4 regions of the Paenibacillus sp. RC84 genome follow, and region 1 is predicted to be linked to each of the others. Evidence: riboswitches for the same ligand, from Rfam matches in the RefSeq annotation. Region 1 holds a riboswitch; each other region holds the start of a gene.
The links. A riboswitch is a leader RNA that binds a small molecule or an ion and turns the genes downstream of it on or off. The one in region 1 is predicted to bind cyclic di-AMP.

Region 1 (3,188 bases):
ATTGACCAGCCCGACTCCGTCCCCGCCGAATACGCAGTTCAGCATCATTTGAGCGAGCGGAACCATTCCGCCCAGCGGGGTGAGCGTGTCGTGCATATTGTTGACGGTTCCCGTCGTCGCCGCCGTCGTTACCGTAGTGAACAGCGCGGACTGGGCAATGCCGAACCGCACCTCTTTGCCTTCCATACTGCCGATGGACGAATCCGCGCCAAGGGCGTTCAAGGCAGGGTTACCGGCCTTTTCCGAGAAGAAAGCGACCGACAGAAAGACCAGGAACAAGGTCATCATCGCGGTGAAAATGACCCATCCCTGCTTCCGGTTCTTCGCAAACCGCCCGAAGGTATAGGTTAATGAGGCCGGAATGCACCACATGGACAGCATTTCGATCACGTTAGTCAGCGGAGACGGATTTTCAAACGGATGGGAAGAGTTCACCCCGAAGAAACCGCCGCCGTTCGTACCCAGATGCTTGATGGACACAAGCGAAGCTACCGGACCGATGGCGATTTGCTGCTCCCCGCCTTCAAGCGTCTTCGCGGCCACGGTCGGATCCAGCGTCTGCGGCACCTTCAGGCCGACAAGCACCAGCGCGACCACGATAGCCAGCGGCAGCAGCAGGCGGGTGTGTCCTTTTACAAAATCCGTAAAAAAGTTGCCGATGGTATTGCCTTTGGACGTCAGTCCGCGGATAAACGCAATCGCTACAACGATGCCCGTTACGGCGGACGTGAACATCATCATCATGATGACCGCCATCTGCGAGAAATAGGACAAGCCCGTTTCCCCGCTGTAGTGCTGCAAGTTGGTGTTCGTCATAAAGCTGATGATCGTATTAAACGACAGCGTCGCTTCCATATTGTCGATCCCGTTCGGGTTCAAAGGAAGAACACGCTGCAGACGGAGGATCAGATACCCGACCGCCACAAGCACAATGTTGGTCAGCACAAGGCTGCCCGCATACTTCTTCCACGTCATGCCGTTCTCGCTGCGGATACCCGCAAGCTTGTAAATGGGCCGTTCCAGCCAGCCGAACCATTTGTCCGTCCGGTTTCTCTCATTCGAAAAAACATGATAAATATAAGTCCCAAGCGGTTTCACCAGCAGGCAAAGCGCCGCGATTACGATTACGATTTGCACAATCTCCATGGATTCCTATCCTCCTCAACCAACTCCGCGCTAGTCGTTCACCGGCTGCCCGAAGGCGCCCTAAAATTTTTCGGGATGTATGAGCGCGTATATCAGATACAGGAAAAGCCCTGCCGTAAAAAGCGCGATGATCATCATGTACGGCCGCCTTCCGAGCCTTCCACGACATGGTCACACCAGGTCAGAAAACCGTAAAAGATGAGATAAATGACTGCCAGCAGCAGAATCATATAAAGGTCCGTCATGTGTGTCGGCTCCTTTCTTTCCTATTTATAGGTTCGTTTTATAGGTTCATTCATGATCGTTCGGACAGTGAATTTAAACGTCAGCGCAAAACTTCCTCGGGCACTTGGCCCGGTGCTGCTCCAAGCAGGAAAGAGACCTGACGGGTATTCGTATGCACCACATGGTCGGCGCCGAGCGCTTTATAAATCAACCGCGGTGTGGCATTCGTTTTCACCACGAAAATCGTTCCGGTTGTCCAGCTGCGGACCATCTGAAGATACCGGCAGCAGAGCGGCAGGCTGTCTTCGAAAAGATAAACGTCACCGATCGGAAGCTCGGGGACTTCCCAGGCTTCGTGGCGAACGGTGTCCACTTCCACGATGTGCCGGACTCCCAGCTTCTTCATCCGCTGTCCTTCTGCGGGGTTGTTCACAAGCGCCGCGAAGGGTCTGCGGTAAATATTCAGCAGTTTAATAAAGTTCTCGCCGGTGACATTCGGTGCGGAAACCAACGTATAGGTTTGGATCTTTCTCTCGTCCACTTTTTATCCCTCTTTCATGTTTTGGGCAGCAAAAAAAGAAGCCTGCGGAAGAGGAACTCTTCACGCGGCTTCTTGACGGTCACAGCCTAAAAAGACTATAGCCGAAGCGCGATAGCAGTCGCCTCTCTCGGTACGCTTACGAGGTTAGCTGTCGGATTCGGGCGTGAGAGTCGCCCTACCATGACGGCACGGATGCCGCTTCTGGATTCACCCCATGAGGACTGGCCGTCAGGCCTGCAAGTCCTCGTTGGTTCCCCCGTTTTCCGCTTCACACGGAAACTCAGCGATAAAAACGCATGTTCATTTGTTTGGCACATTTTTCATTTTCGGATGTTTTTGAACATAACAAAACCACAGCGAAACGAAGTCCCTGTGGTCGATGCCGATCACAAGCTTCTTCAACCCCTCCCGAACTCATGCGCTTACGAGGTTAGCTGTCGGATTCGGGCGGTGAGAGTCGCCCTACCTGATTGCCGGGTCCATGGGTTCCGGCGCTTCAGGATTCACCCCTGCAGACAAGGCTCCGGCTCTCACACCGGATCAATGCTGCGATGGTTCCCCCGCTTCCCCCGGATGGGGAAATTCAGCGAAAGCAAGAAACTGTTTTTTTCAATTGATGGAATGAATGTTACACCTCCGCACGTGCTTTGTAAAGATATGGGGAGATTGGTTTTAAACCGATTTAAGCCAAAGAAATCCCCTAATGCGCTTACATTTCTACTTTTTGTGCGCTAGCTTGTTAATACGTCGAAAATCTCACGTTTTTGAAAACGGTTTGGACATCCAGCCTCTTCCCACACCGGAAAAACCTGCTATACTACTTGTAAACGTTCCCATATTAACCAGTAAGGAGGCATGTTTATGAAAATCGGATGGAAATCAATCTTGCTCTGGGGGGTGATTTCCATTGTCGGCGCGTTCGCTTTCGGGCTTGTCGCACTTAATCGCGGGGAAACGATCAATGCCGCCTGGCTCGTTATCGCAGCCGTCAGCTGCTATGCGGTCGCCTACCGGTTCTACAGCCGTTTTCTCGCCCGCAAAGTCTTCGTGCTCGACGACAACCGGAAAACACCCGCAGAGCTGAATAACGACGGCAAGGACTATGTGCCGACGAACAAATGGGTGCTGTTCGGGCACCATTTCGCGGCCATCGCCGGCGCGGGTCCTCTCGTAGGCCCCGTACTTGCCGCCCAAATGGGCTATCTGCCCGGAACGCTGTGGATTATTCTCGGCGTTATTCTGGGAGGCGCCGTCCAGGACTTCGTGATTCTTTTCG
Region 2 (3,188 bases), on a different contig from region 1:
GTAGCCGAACACGAGGCCGAGCACCGTTACCTCGATCAGCCGGGTGTACACCGGGTAGATCGGGTAGGCGGTGTGTCCCGCCGCCCAGATGAGGCTGGGCAGAAGCACGGCCAGCCATTTGAACCGGAGCAGCCTGCTGAACAGGGCGATGCCGAGCAGCCGGAAGGTGGCCTCCTCGGAGATGCCCGCCGCCCAAGCCATCAGCGGAAGCAAAGCGGGCTGCAGCATGTTGCGGGGAGACGACATCGGGTCGTTCACCGACCAGACGCCGAAGCCTTTCTCCGCCACAAGGAACAGCACCTGCTGGAGGCCGAGCAGGAACAGGCAGAGCAGATAGCCCTGCGCCATGCTGCGGGTTACGCGCGAGCCGAAGTCGGCGTCGCGCCAGCGGGGCATGACGGACTTTCCTTCGCGTCTCCACAGGGCATCGCCCGCTGTGAAAGAGAAGTAGACGGCTGCGGCCATCAGCAGCGTCACGAAGTTGATCAGCACGATCGAAAGCATCGCTTCCTGGCCGCTGCTCGTCAGCGTACTGCCGGCTTTATAAGCCGGATACATGTTGATGTTGTTCATGACGTAGATCACGGCATACACCGCCGTTAGCAGGACGCCCCGGGAAAAATCGACCGTCCTCCATTTAAGGACGGTATAGCCGAGGGCGATCAGGGCCATCAGGCCGTTGCCCCACAAGCTGATGCGGGTCCACATGGAGGCGGTATCCTCCTGGTGTTCCAGCCAAGACGTAAAAGCGTCGGGGAGCCGGAACGATTGGGTGAACGAGGCAACGGAGGTTCCGTCCAGTTTCACGCTGATCGTCAGCTTAGCGTCCCCGACAGGCTCTTTCCGCCGCTCGAACAGCAGCAGACCGGACTTGGCGGCAGGCGGGCTGATCCGCTCGAACTCCGCCTCTTCGTAGCCCTGCCTCGCTATCGCTTCCCGGGCGAGCTTCTCCGCATCGGCCGCGGACACGGCGGCCTGGGCTTCGCCGCCGAGGCCGGACCAGCCGATGACGGCTTTCGTGGTCATATGGATATCGATGATCGACTTCCGGACCGAAGGGGAAGCCTCGGTGACTTCTACCCGATAGTAATCGACGGGCACCCGGCTGGCGTAGCTTTTGTCATACAACGTTTGAAGCTTCTCTTTGGTGAGATAACCGCTGAGTTCCTTCTCCGATTGGTAGCTGACGAATGTGCCGGGAGCCCCGCCGCCCGTAACGACGCCGGAACCGTTTACGGTATCGGCGCCCTGCCTTTGCCGCAGCCATGCGACCGCTGCCTCCGCGGCTTGTTCTTTCGTAATGGAGGCTGCCGTTTCGTAAGGATCGGAACCGGCGGGAGCGGCTCCGGTATTATAGATGAAAACTACGGCCGCATATAGAAGGAATCCGGTCAGGGCGAGCAGCAGCAGCGGTTTATCCAGACCGTATTTTTTCATGGTCAGCTCCTTCTCCGATCGTTTTTTTAACCGTATCACAGTTTGCGTAAGGATGCCAATTCGTGACTCCCAGTTAGCTGCAGGAAGATTGTCCAGGTTTCCCCCCGTAAAATCCGGTTAAAAGGGCTTTGTGCTTGTTTAATAACAGATATATAATGCGGATGATTCATTTCTTCGCGCAACTTCATACGCCGAATTTCCGCAGGAAAACGGGGGAACCATACATTGGGGTGAATTTTACCGCTTGTGCCTGAATAGGGCAGGGTAAATAGGGTGGCCTGTACATCCGAATCCGTCAGCTAACCTCGTAGGCGACAGCAGGAACCATAACCGAAAGGCAGTGGGTTTCCAGTGTCTTTTTTGTGCTTCATATAGGAGGAAATTATGTGTTAAAAAAGTCGAGATTTACGCCGCCGCAGATCCTTGTTCTCGGATTTGCCCTCATTATCCTCATCGGTTCCGGCCTGCTGATGCTGCCGGTCTCGTCAACGGACGGGCTGCCGCTTCCGTTCATCGACGCCCTCTTCACGGCCACCTCGGCTACCTGTGTAACAGGTCTGGTCGTGGTAGACACCGGGTCGCATTTTACGATGTTCGGGCAAATTGTTATCATTTCGCTGATTCAAATCGGCGGCCTCGGGTTCATGAGTATGGCGACGCTTTTTGCCTTCATCCTGCGCAAGAAGATATCGCTCCGCGAAAGGCTGCTGCTTCAGGAAGCCTTGAACCAGGGCAGCATGGAAGGCATTGTCCGCCTTTTCCGGAAAGTACTGATCTACTCGCTGAGCATCGAAGGAATCGCGGCTGTCCTTTTTACCGCCCGCTGGTCGATGGATCTCGGTTTTCCGAAGGGGTTGTACTACGGCATCTGGCATGCCGTTTCCTTCTTCAACAATGCCGGGTTTGACCTGTTCGGTCCCATTACCGGCCCATTCTCTTCGCTGACCGCTTACGCCGACGATTTTATTACCAATGTAGTGACGATGGCGCTCATCGTTCTGGGCGGGATCGGTTTTATCGTGATGTCCGATGTGATGGATTACCGGAAAACGAAGAGGCTGACCCTTCACTCCAAGGTGGTGCTGAGCGCCACAAGCATTCTGATCGTGACCGGGGCGCTTGTTATTTTTATCTTCGAGTATTCCAATTCGAAAACGCTGGGTTCATTGGACTTCGGCGGCAAGATTCTCGCTTCGTTCTTTCAATCGGTCACACCGCGTACGGCGGGGGCGAACACGCTTGATCTCGCTTCTCTCCGCCAAGCCACTCAATTTTTCATGATCATCCTGATGTTTATCGGGGCTTCTCCCGGATCTACCGGGGGCGGGATCAAGACGACTACGTTTACGATGCTGGTCGGGGCAATCGTGGCGATGGTGCGGGGAAAAGAAGATATCGTCTTCTTCCGCAATCGTCTCGGCAAGGAACGCATCCTGAAGGCGATCACTCTGACGATGTTTGCACTCTTTCTTGTTATTTTCGTTACCATGCTTCTGTCTACGACGGAAGATCACGAGTTTCTTATGATTTTGTATGAAGTGACTTCGGCATTCGGGACTGTAGGACTCACCCTGGGGCTGACCACGAAGCTTACCGTGTTCGGCAAGGTTATGATCGCCCTGACCATGTTCGCCGGACGTCTCGGGCCTTTGACGTTGGCGTATGCGCTGCAGCCTAAAGCCGAGAAAGAACTGTACCGTTATCCCGAAGGAAAAATCACGATAGGTTAAGGAGAAACAAAACAATGGCTT
Region 3 (3,188 bases), on a different contig from region 1:
TTTGTCAATTAAATCGCATATCCCCTTAAAAAAACACTTACAGCATACAAAAAAGCGGCTGATATCCAGCCGCTTTTCATCGTTTTATTCACATGCCCTATACTTGTTCATGTCTCTGCGCTTACAGGCGTTCCGAAATCGAATCGATCATTTCCCGGATCTTGGCTCCCGATTTGCGCAGATTGTTCTCTTCCTCTTCACTTAAGGGCAGCGTGATAACCTCCCGCACGCCCGTACGGTCCACAATGCACGGAACCCCGAGATAAACGTCGGACAACCCGTGATAATTGGAAACAAACGTCGAAACGTTCAGCACCGCGCCTTCATCGCGCAGAATCGCCGTACAGATCCGGTCAAGCGCCAAAGCGATCGCGTAATACGTCGATCCCTTCGCCTCAATAATCTGGTAAGCCGCGTCCCGCGTATTTTGGAAAATTTCGTCCTTATCCTCTTGATTCAGCTCGAGAGGCAGTCCGGCAAAATTAGCCAAGCTCCACAAAGGCACTTCCGAGTCTCCGTGCTCCCCGATAATCGCCGCGTGAATGCTGCGCGGGTCCACTTGAAGCTTCTCGCCGATCAAATAGCGGAAACGCGCGCTGTCCAGCAAAGTTCCCGAGCCGATGACACGGTTAACGGGCCATTCGGACTTTTTCCATGTAAAATAAGACATGATATCAACCGGGTTGGTCGCCACCAGAATAATGCCTGTCTGGTTGTACTTCGTCACATTCTCGACGATGCCGTTAAAAATGTCGACGTTGCGCTTGAGCAGATCGAGACGGGTCTCCCCTTGCTTTTGCGCGACGCCCGCACAAATAATGATAATATCGGCGCCTTCACAGTCGGAATAGTCCCCTGCCCATACTTTTACCCTGCCCGTAAACGGCAGGCCGTGGTTCATATCCAGTGCGTCCCCGTTCGCTTTCGCGTGATTATAATCGATGAGGACAAGCTCGGACATCCGCTCTCTGAGCAGCAGAGTGTACGCCGTGGTGGAACCTACGGCACCGGTTCCGATGACAACGATACGTGATTTTTTAGATGTTTCCTGGTTATTCAATTCGTTAGTAGACACAAGAACCTCTCCTTTCAGGGGAATTCTGGTATTATTGTAGGCGAACTCCCCCCCAAAAGCAAACGTTCCGTCCTATAAAACGACAAAATAAGCGCGGGATTCTTCAAAAAGTACCGGCTGATCCAGCTGAAATCCGGTGCCGGCTATCCGCTCGCAAGCCTGCAGCGGGGCAAGGCGCGCCGGTTCAGGGCTGCTGCCCTCTTCCAGCCAGTTTGCTCCCAGCACGGCAGCGGTATGCTCCCATAAGCAGCAGGCCGGACCGATCAAATAATCTTTATGCATCGCCAGCGCCATTCCTTCCTGCCGGAGCATGCACGCGTTGCGCAAATCATCCAGCAGAGAGCCGCAGCAGCCGGGGTGTAGTTCCCGCTCGGCTTGGAAGCGCCCGCTTACCGGAAATTCGCGGTCCGCCACAGCGTGGCCGAAGCCCGCAGCCTGCCTGACGCGAGAAGAAACGTGCGATTCCGTGTCCGGCCAAGTCCCGCTGCCGTCACTCCGGGCAGCGGCCGTTTCCAGGCGGAAGGAGCTGTTTCCGGAACGTCCGGCGCTTCCGAAGCTGCTGAAGCCGCTGAAGCTTCCGAGAACGTCCACGAACGGTTTGCCCTGCGATCGGGCCTTCAGATCGTACAAGGCCATTTCCACCAGATCCGCCTTCACATTCCCCCAGAGAACGCGGTACAAGCGGACAGTGTCGAGCGCTTGAGCCAGCGTGCTTTTTTGAAGGCGGTACAGAAACCGGGCCCAATTCACAAGATCGAAAACCTTCTCGTTCACAGACATCAAACATTCTCCCCAGCCTGTCTCTCCGCCCTCGTCCGTGAGTTTGAGCAGCCCGTACCTGCAGTTCTCGAGCTTTCCTTTGGCATGATGGTAACAGCAGGGTACATCGAATTCAAACAATTCAATCCGGATAATTCGTCGGTCCATTTCTTCCTTTTCCACTCCTTTTCTCCCAATGACGCTTGCGAGGTTAGCTGCCGGGTTCGGATTTGAGAGGCCCCTACGGAAAAAAACATTCCGATTCACCCCAGTTCGTGGGTCCCCCGCTTCTCTTACGAGAATTAAGCGCGCAGATGAAGATGATGGTATGGCCGCCTCCGGGATCCGGACATGGTGTCCGAAGCCCCATCTGACGGACCATGAGAGTATGTTACTCCCGCGAATCGGGCCTGTAAACAACCCCGGAGGACAGCCCGCTGCCATTCTATGCCATGTAACCCTATTCATTTGAGTGTTGCTTCTTCAAGCTGATTCAAGCTCATTCTTTCTCCGTTTAACAAAAAAAAGCTCCGGATACCCGGGGCTTTTTTTGAAGAGCGTTTTATAGTCCGATCAGATATGGGCGCGTGTCTTGCCTCCTCCAAGGGTAGGGTTTGCGCCATGATCTCCGCGATGGCGAAGGAGCTTGCGGAGGTAAGGAAGGATGTAGTAGTCGGCTCCGAACTTGCCGGCGTTGGCTCCGGCGGCGATGACGATAACACCGAGCAGGATCATCCAAGGGTTAGTGCTTACGGTACCTGCGAAGAGGAACATGAAGTTCATCAGAACCCCGAAGAATGCTGCCGCCGTTGTCAGTGCGCCGAGGACAAGACCCAGTCCTACCAGAAACTCTCCGAGCGGAATCAGTACGTTAAACAGTTTGGCGTTCGGCAGTGCAAAGTTTTCCAGGAATGCGGTGAAGGTCGGATAGACCAGCTCATTGGTCGCTTTATCGACAATCGGCTTCGCTACCGCGCCTTTCAGGAAGCCCGTGGCGTCAAACCCGCCTGTCAGCTTGTGCCATCCTCCCGTAATCCATGCGTATCCAAGATAGAAGCGGAGGATCAGCATCAGACCTGCCGCATAAACGTTCGTTCTTAACCAGTTAAACATATGAATTTCCCCTCTCAAGCTGCGTATTCTGTATTGGATGTTGAGTGTGTTTCCAGCATTTAGAGCCAGTACTGCTCGATCAAGCCGCATTCCGCTTCCAGAGGAAGAGGAAGTCCGGTTTCGCCTGCTTTTTGCGCCTTGGCGGTTTGCCAGGTCTGCACACAGTCGAAGCACAGATCCTTATAACCCTCGGGGTGTGTCTGAAGCCGGGCGCCGCATGCCTGACAGTGTGCGGGTGCTG
Region 4 (3,188 bases), on a different contig from region 1:
CCGGTCGCAGTATCTTTCGATCGTGGCCAGGATGTGGGAACAGATCAGGAAGCTGGCGCCCCTGCTCTTGAAGTCCGCCATAATGTCGAGAAGAGAGCGCATCGCCAGCGGGTCAAGGCCGAGGAACGGCTCGTCAATGACATAAAGCGCGGGCTCGACAAGAAACGCATTCATGATCATGACTTTCTGCTTCATCCCTTTGGATAGCTGGCCCGGGAAGCTTTTGCGCTTAGGCTCCATCTGGAACTCGCTCATCAGGCGGCCGGCACGTTCCTTGAACGCTTCCTTCGGAATATCGTAAGCCATCGCCGTCAGTTCCAAATGCTCTTCAATCGTCAGATCGTCGTACAATTCGGGAGACTCCGGGACGAAAGAGTACGAGGACCGGTAGCCGAGCGGATCTTCCTCCAATGTCCGGTTACGGATGCGGACGCTGCCTTCCTGCGGCTTCAGGAGCCCGAGGATGTGTTTGATGGTCGTGCTTTTTCCCGCTCCGTTGAGTCCAATCAGACCGACCATTTCACCTTGTCCGACTGTAATTTCGAGATCGCGGAGAATCGGTTTTCCGGGCAAATAGCCTCCGCTGAGACGGGAAATGTGAAGAATCGGATTCATGCCTTCACCTGCTTTTCTTCAATCGGTTATTGCGGCTTTCGGCCTTTTCGGGCGGATTGCCGTATCTTTTATTATAGTCAAAAAATGCCTGGAAGCCCAATGCCCAAGCGGAACGGCGGAAATGGGGAAAACTAGAAGCGAGATAACGGGAGAAAAAAGGAGAACGACTGCAAGATAATTAGATAAATGCCGTTGGTTTGGTTAAATTTGCTTATTTTTAGGGAATATGCCCCCTTTACAGGTTGGATATTTGAGCGTAATATACTTTCATGATAACTTAATAAACGCCAAGTTTTAACGCTGAGTTTCCGTAAAAGGAAAACGGGGGAACCGCTGTCAAGGTCGGAACAGCTTTGGGCCGATACAACAGGAAACAATTTGGGGTGAATCTCAATGGCAGGTGCAGGCAGCACCGCCGGCGAGTAGGGCAGCTCTCACGGCCCGAATCCGTCAGCTAACCTCGTAAGCGTACCGGGAGAGATACCAACTGTCGTGTCATTCTGTTTAGTCGCGCTCACACACAGGCCACCGGGAAGCTTTCTCTTTCCGATGGCCTTTTTTGTTCCATATCGGACGGGTATTCGACCCGCATAAACATCAAGCGGAGGTGATGCCGACCCCGTAGAGACTGAGAGCAACCGGTCAGCCGGCGGGAAAGAAGCCAATTGCAAGGGTTCCGTTAGGAACCGCCAAATAAACCTAAGTCGCGTCCAAATCATCATGCGTATCACAGAGGCGAGGCTTTGAAGGAGGACCGAAGAAGTGGGCAATATCTCGCAATCAGAGACCCATGTTAAGCGATCATCCAGCATGTCCTTCGCATTGCGATGGAAGCATGAAAACTTGCGTATGATCATTCTTGCAGCTATCATTTCATTCGCTTTGACTTTCATGTTTTTGGTGTTGTTATACGGTACGGCTGGTAAAAGCGTATCATTGGTGGTAAACGGACGAGAAACCGTTGTGGAAACAAGACAATGGGTCCTACAGCGCCTACTGGATGAACAAGCCATTACAATCGGTGAGCACGATCAGGTATCTATGCCGCTTGACGGCAAGATTCAAGACGGTCAGAAGATTGTCATTGATCATGCATCACCCGTGCAGCTAACTGCCGACGGGCAGACACAAACTGTGCATACCACTGCGAAAACGGTAGATCAAGTTCTGCAAGATTCAAATATTTCGCTGGGAGAGCACGACAAAGTGACTCCGGCCAAAGACACGGAGCTTTCAGCCAATGCGGCTATCGAAGTTGTCCGGGTGAAGAAAGAAACGGAAGAAATTTCGGAGCCCATCGCATTCAGTGTGGTCAAGAAATCCGATGAGGATCTGCTGAAAGGCAAAGAGCAGGTCGTACAGGAAGGCCAGGAAGGCGTATTGGTCAAAAAGAAAGAGAAGATTTTCGAAAACGGAAAACTCGTATCCGAGCAAGTTATCGATCAAGCAGTCAAAAACGCCAGTGTGGATAAGATTGTGGCTATAGGCACAAAAAATCCGGTCGTTACGGTGGCAGCCGCATCCGAACCGGTTAAGCCTAAGCAGGTAACTAAAGCAGGTACCGACATAGACGCGAAGAAAATATTAAAGAACGTTACCTTGACCGCTTACTCTTCCGAAGAGCCGGGCGTAGGCAACCGGACCGCCAGCGGAACGAAGCCTGTTCAAGGCCAGACGATTGCCGTAGATACATCAGTCGTGCCGTTAGGCTGGTGGGTGTACATTGAAGGCATCGGATACCGCCGTGCAGAAGATACGGGCGGTGCTATTAAAGGCCAGAAAATGGACGTTTATTTCGACAGTATGAGTTATGCCAAGACTTTCGGTGTGAAACGGGGATATACCGTTTACGTCATCGGTCCGAATAAACCGACACAAGATTAGGATAACATGTTACCTGTAACGAAGATTTACAAACCGGTAACAAACCGTATGCAAAAAGAAGAGGGACACCCTCTTCTTTTTGTGCGCTTAAGAGAGGATAAAGAACATGATCAAAGAAATCATTGTTGTCGAAGGAAAAGACGATACGACCGCTATCAAGCGGGCGGTTGAAGCGGATACGATCGAAACCGGAGGATCGGCAATCAACCGGGCAATTCTGGATCGTATCCGGCTGGCCCAGGAGCGCAGAGGGGTCATCGTCTTTACGGATCCGGATCATGCGGGTGAGCGCATCCGTAAAATCATTTCGGGCAAGGTGCCCGGCTGCAAACATGCTTTTCTCCCCCAGGAACTTGCCGAGAAGCGGGGGGATATCGGAGTCGAGAACGCGACTCCGGACGCTATACGGTCCGCTCTGGCGAACGTAAAGACCGAATATGAGGGCGCCGCGTCTCTTTTGACATGGGAGGATCTGATCGCCGCCGGCCTCGTTGTTCATCCCGATGCAGCGGCCAGACGACTGGAAGTAGGAAAAAAGCTCGGAATCGGGTATTGTAATGGTAAGCAGTTTTACAAGCGCTGCGCCGCTTTTCAAATTTCCCGGGAAGAGTTCGAAGCTGCCGTAGAGCAGTTGGACCGTCCGGATCAATAATTTACGCACAGGCAGCTTTCGTCAGGGACGGAAGCTT

Region 2: linked by a shared signal. The riboswitch ahead of ABH899_RS23785 (TrkH family potassium uptake protein) and the one ahead of ABH899_RS19550 (hypothetical protein) in region 1 are both predicted to bind cyclic di-AMP.
Region 3: linked by a shared signal. The riboswitch ahead of ABH899_RS10095 (hypothetical protein) and the one ahead of ABH899_RS19550 (hypothetical protein) in region 1 are both predicted to bind cyclic di-AMP.
Region 4: linked by a shared signal. The riboswitch ahead of ABH899_RS27305 (resuscitation-promoting factor) and the one ahead of ABH899_RS19550 (hypothetical protein) in region 1 are both predicted to bind cyclic di-AMP.

The regions. Positions count from the first base shown of each region.
Region 1 covers NZ_JBGBYL010000008.1:304,691-307,878, reverse strand. Annotated here, with positions in the region: gene kdpA (potassium-transporting ATPase subunit KdpA) at 1-1,146, opposite strand, end outside; gene kdpF (K(+)-transporting ATPase subunit F) at 1,207-1,281, opposite strand; gene ABH899_RS19550 (hypothetical protein) at 1,472-1,912, opposite strand; cyclic di-AMP (ydaO/yuaA leader) riboswitch at 2,030-2,208, opposite strand; cyclic di-AMP (ydaO/yuaA leader) riboswitch at 2,317-2,511, opposite strand; gene ABH899_RS19545 (carbon starvation CstA family protein) at 2,774-3,188, shown strand, end outside.
Region 2 covers NZ_JBGBYL010000011.1:125,586-128,773, forward strand. Annotated here, with positions in the region: gene ABH899_RS23780 (CPBP family intramembrane glutamic endopeptidase) at 1-1,437, opposite strand, end outside; cyclic di-AMP (ydaO/yuaA leader) riboswitch at 1,617-1,766, shown strand; gene ABH899_RS23785 (TrkH family potassium uptake protein) at 1,824-3,167, shown strand; gene ABH899_RS23790 (potassium channel family protein) at 3,182-3,188, shown strand, end outside.
Region 3 covers NZ_JBGBYL010000003.1:591,166-594,353, reverse strand. Annotated here, with positions in the region: gene ABH899_RS10100 (L-lactate dehydrogenase) at 122-1,060, opposite strand; gene ABH899_RS10095 (hypothetical protein) at 1,148-2,017, opposite strand; cyclic di-AMP (ydaO/yuaA leader) riboswitch at 2,020-2,153, opposite strand; gene ABH899_RS10090 (DoxX family protein) at 2,408-2,947, opposite strand; gene ABH899_RS10085 (hypothetical protein) at 3,007-3,188, opposite strand, start outside.
Region 4 covers NZ_JBGBYL010000016.1:47,233-50,420, reverse strand. Annotated here, with positions in the region: gene ABH899_RS27310 (ABC transporter ATP-binding protein) at 1-615, opposite strand, end outside; cyclic di-AMP (ydaO/yuaA leader) riboswitch at 904-1,098, shown strand; gene ABH899_RS27305 (resuscitation-promoting factor) at 1,378-2,499, shown strand; gene rnmV (ribonuclease M5) at 2,606-3,151, shown strand.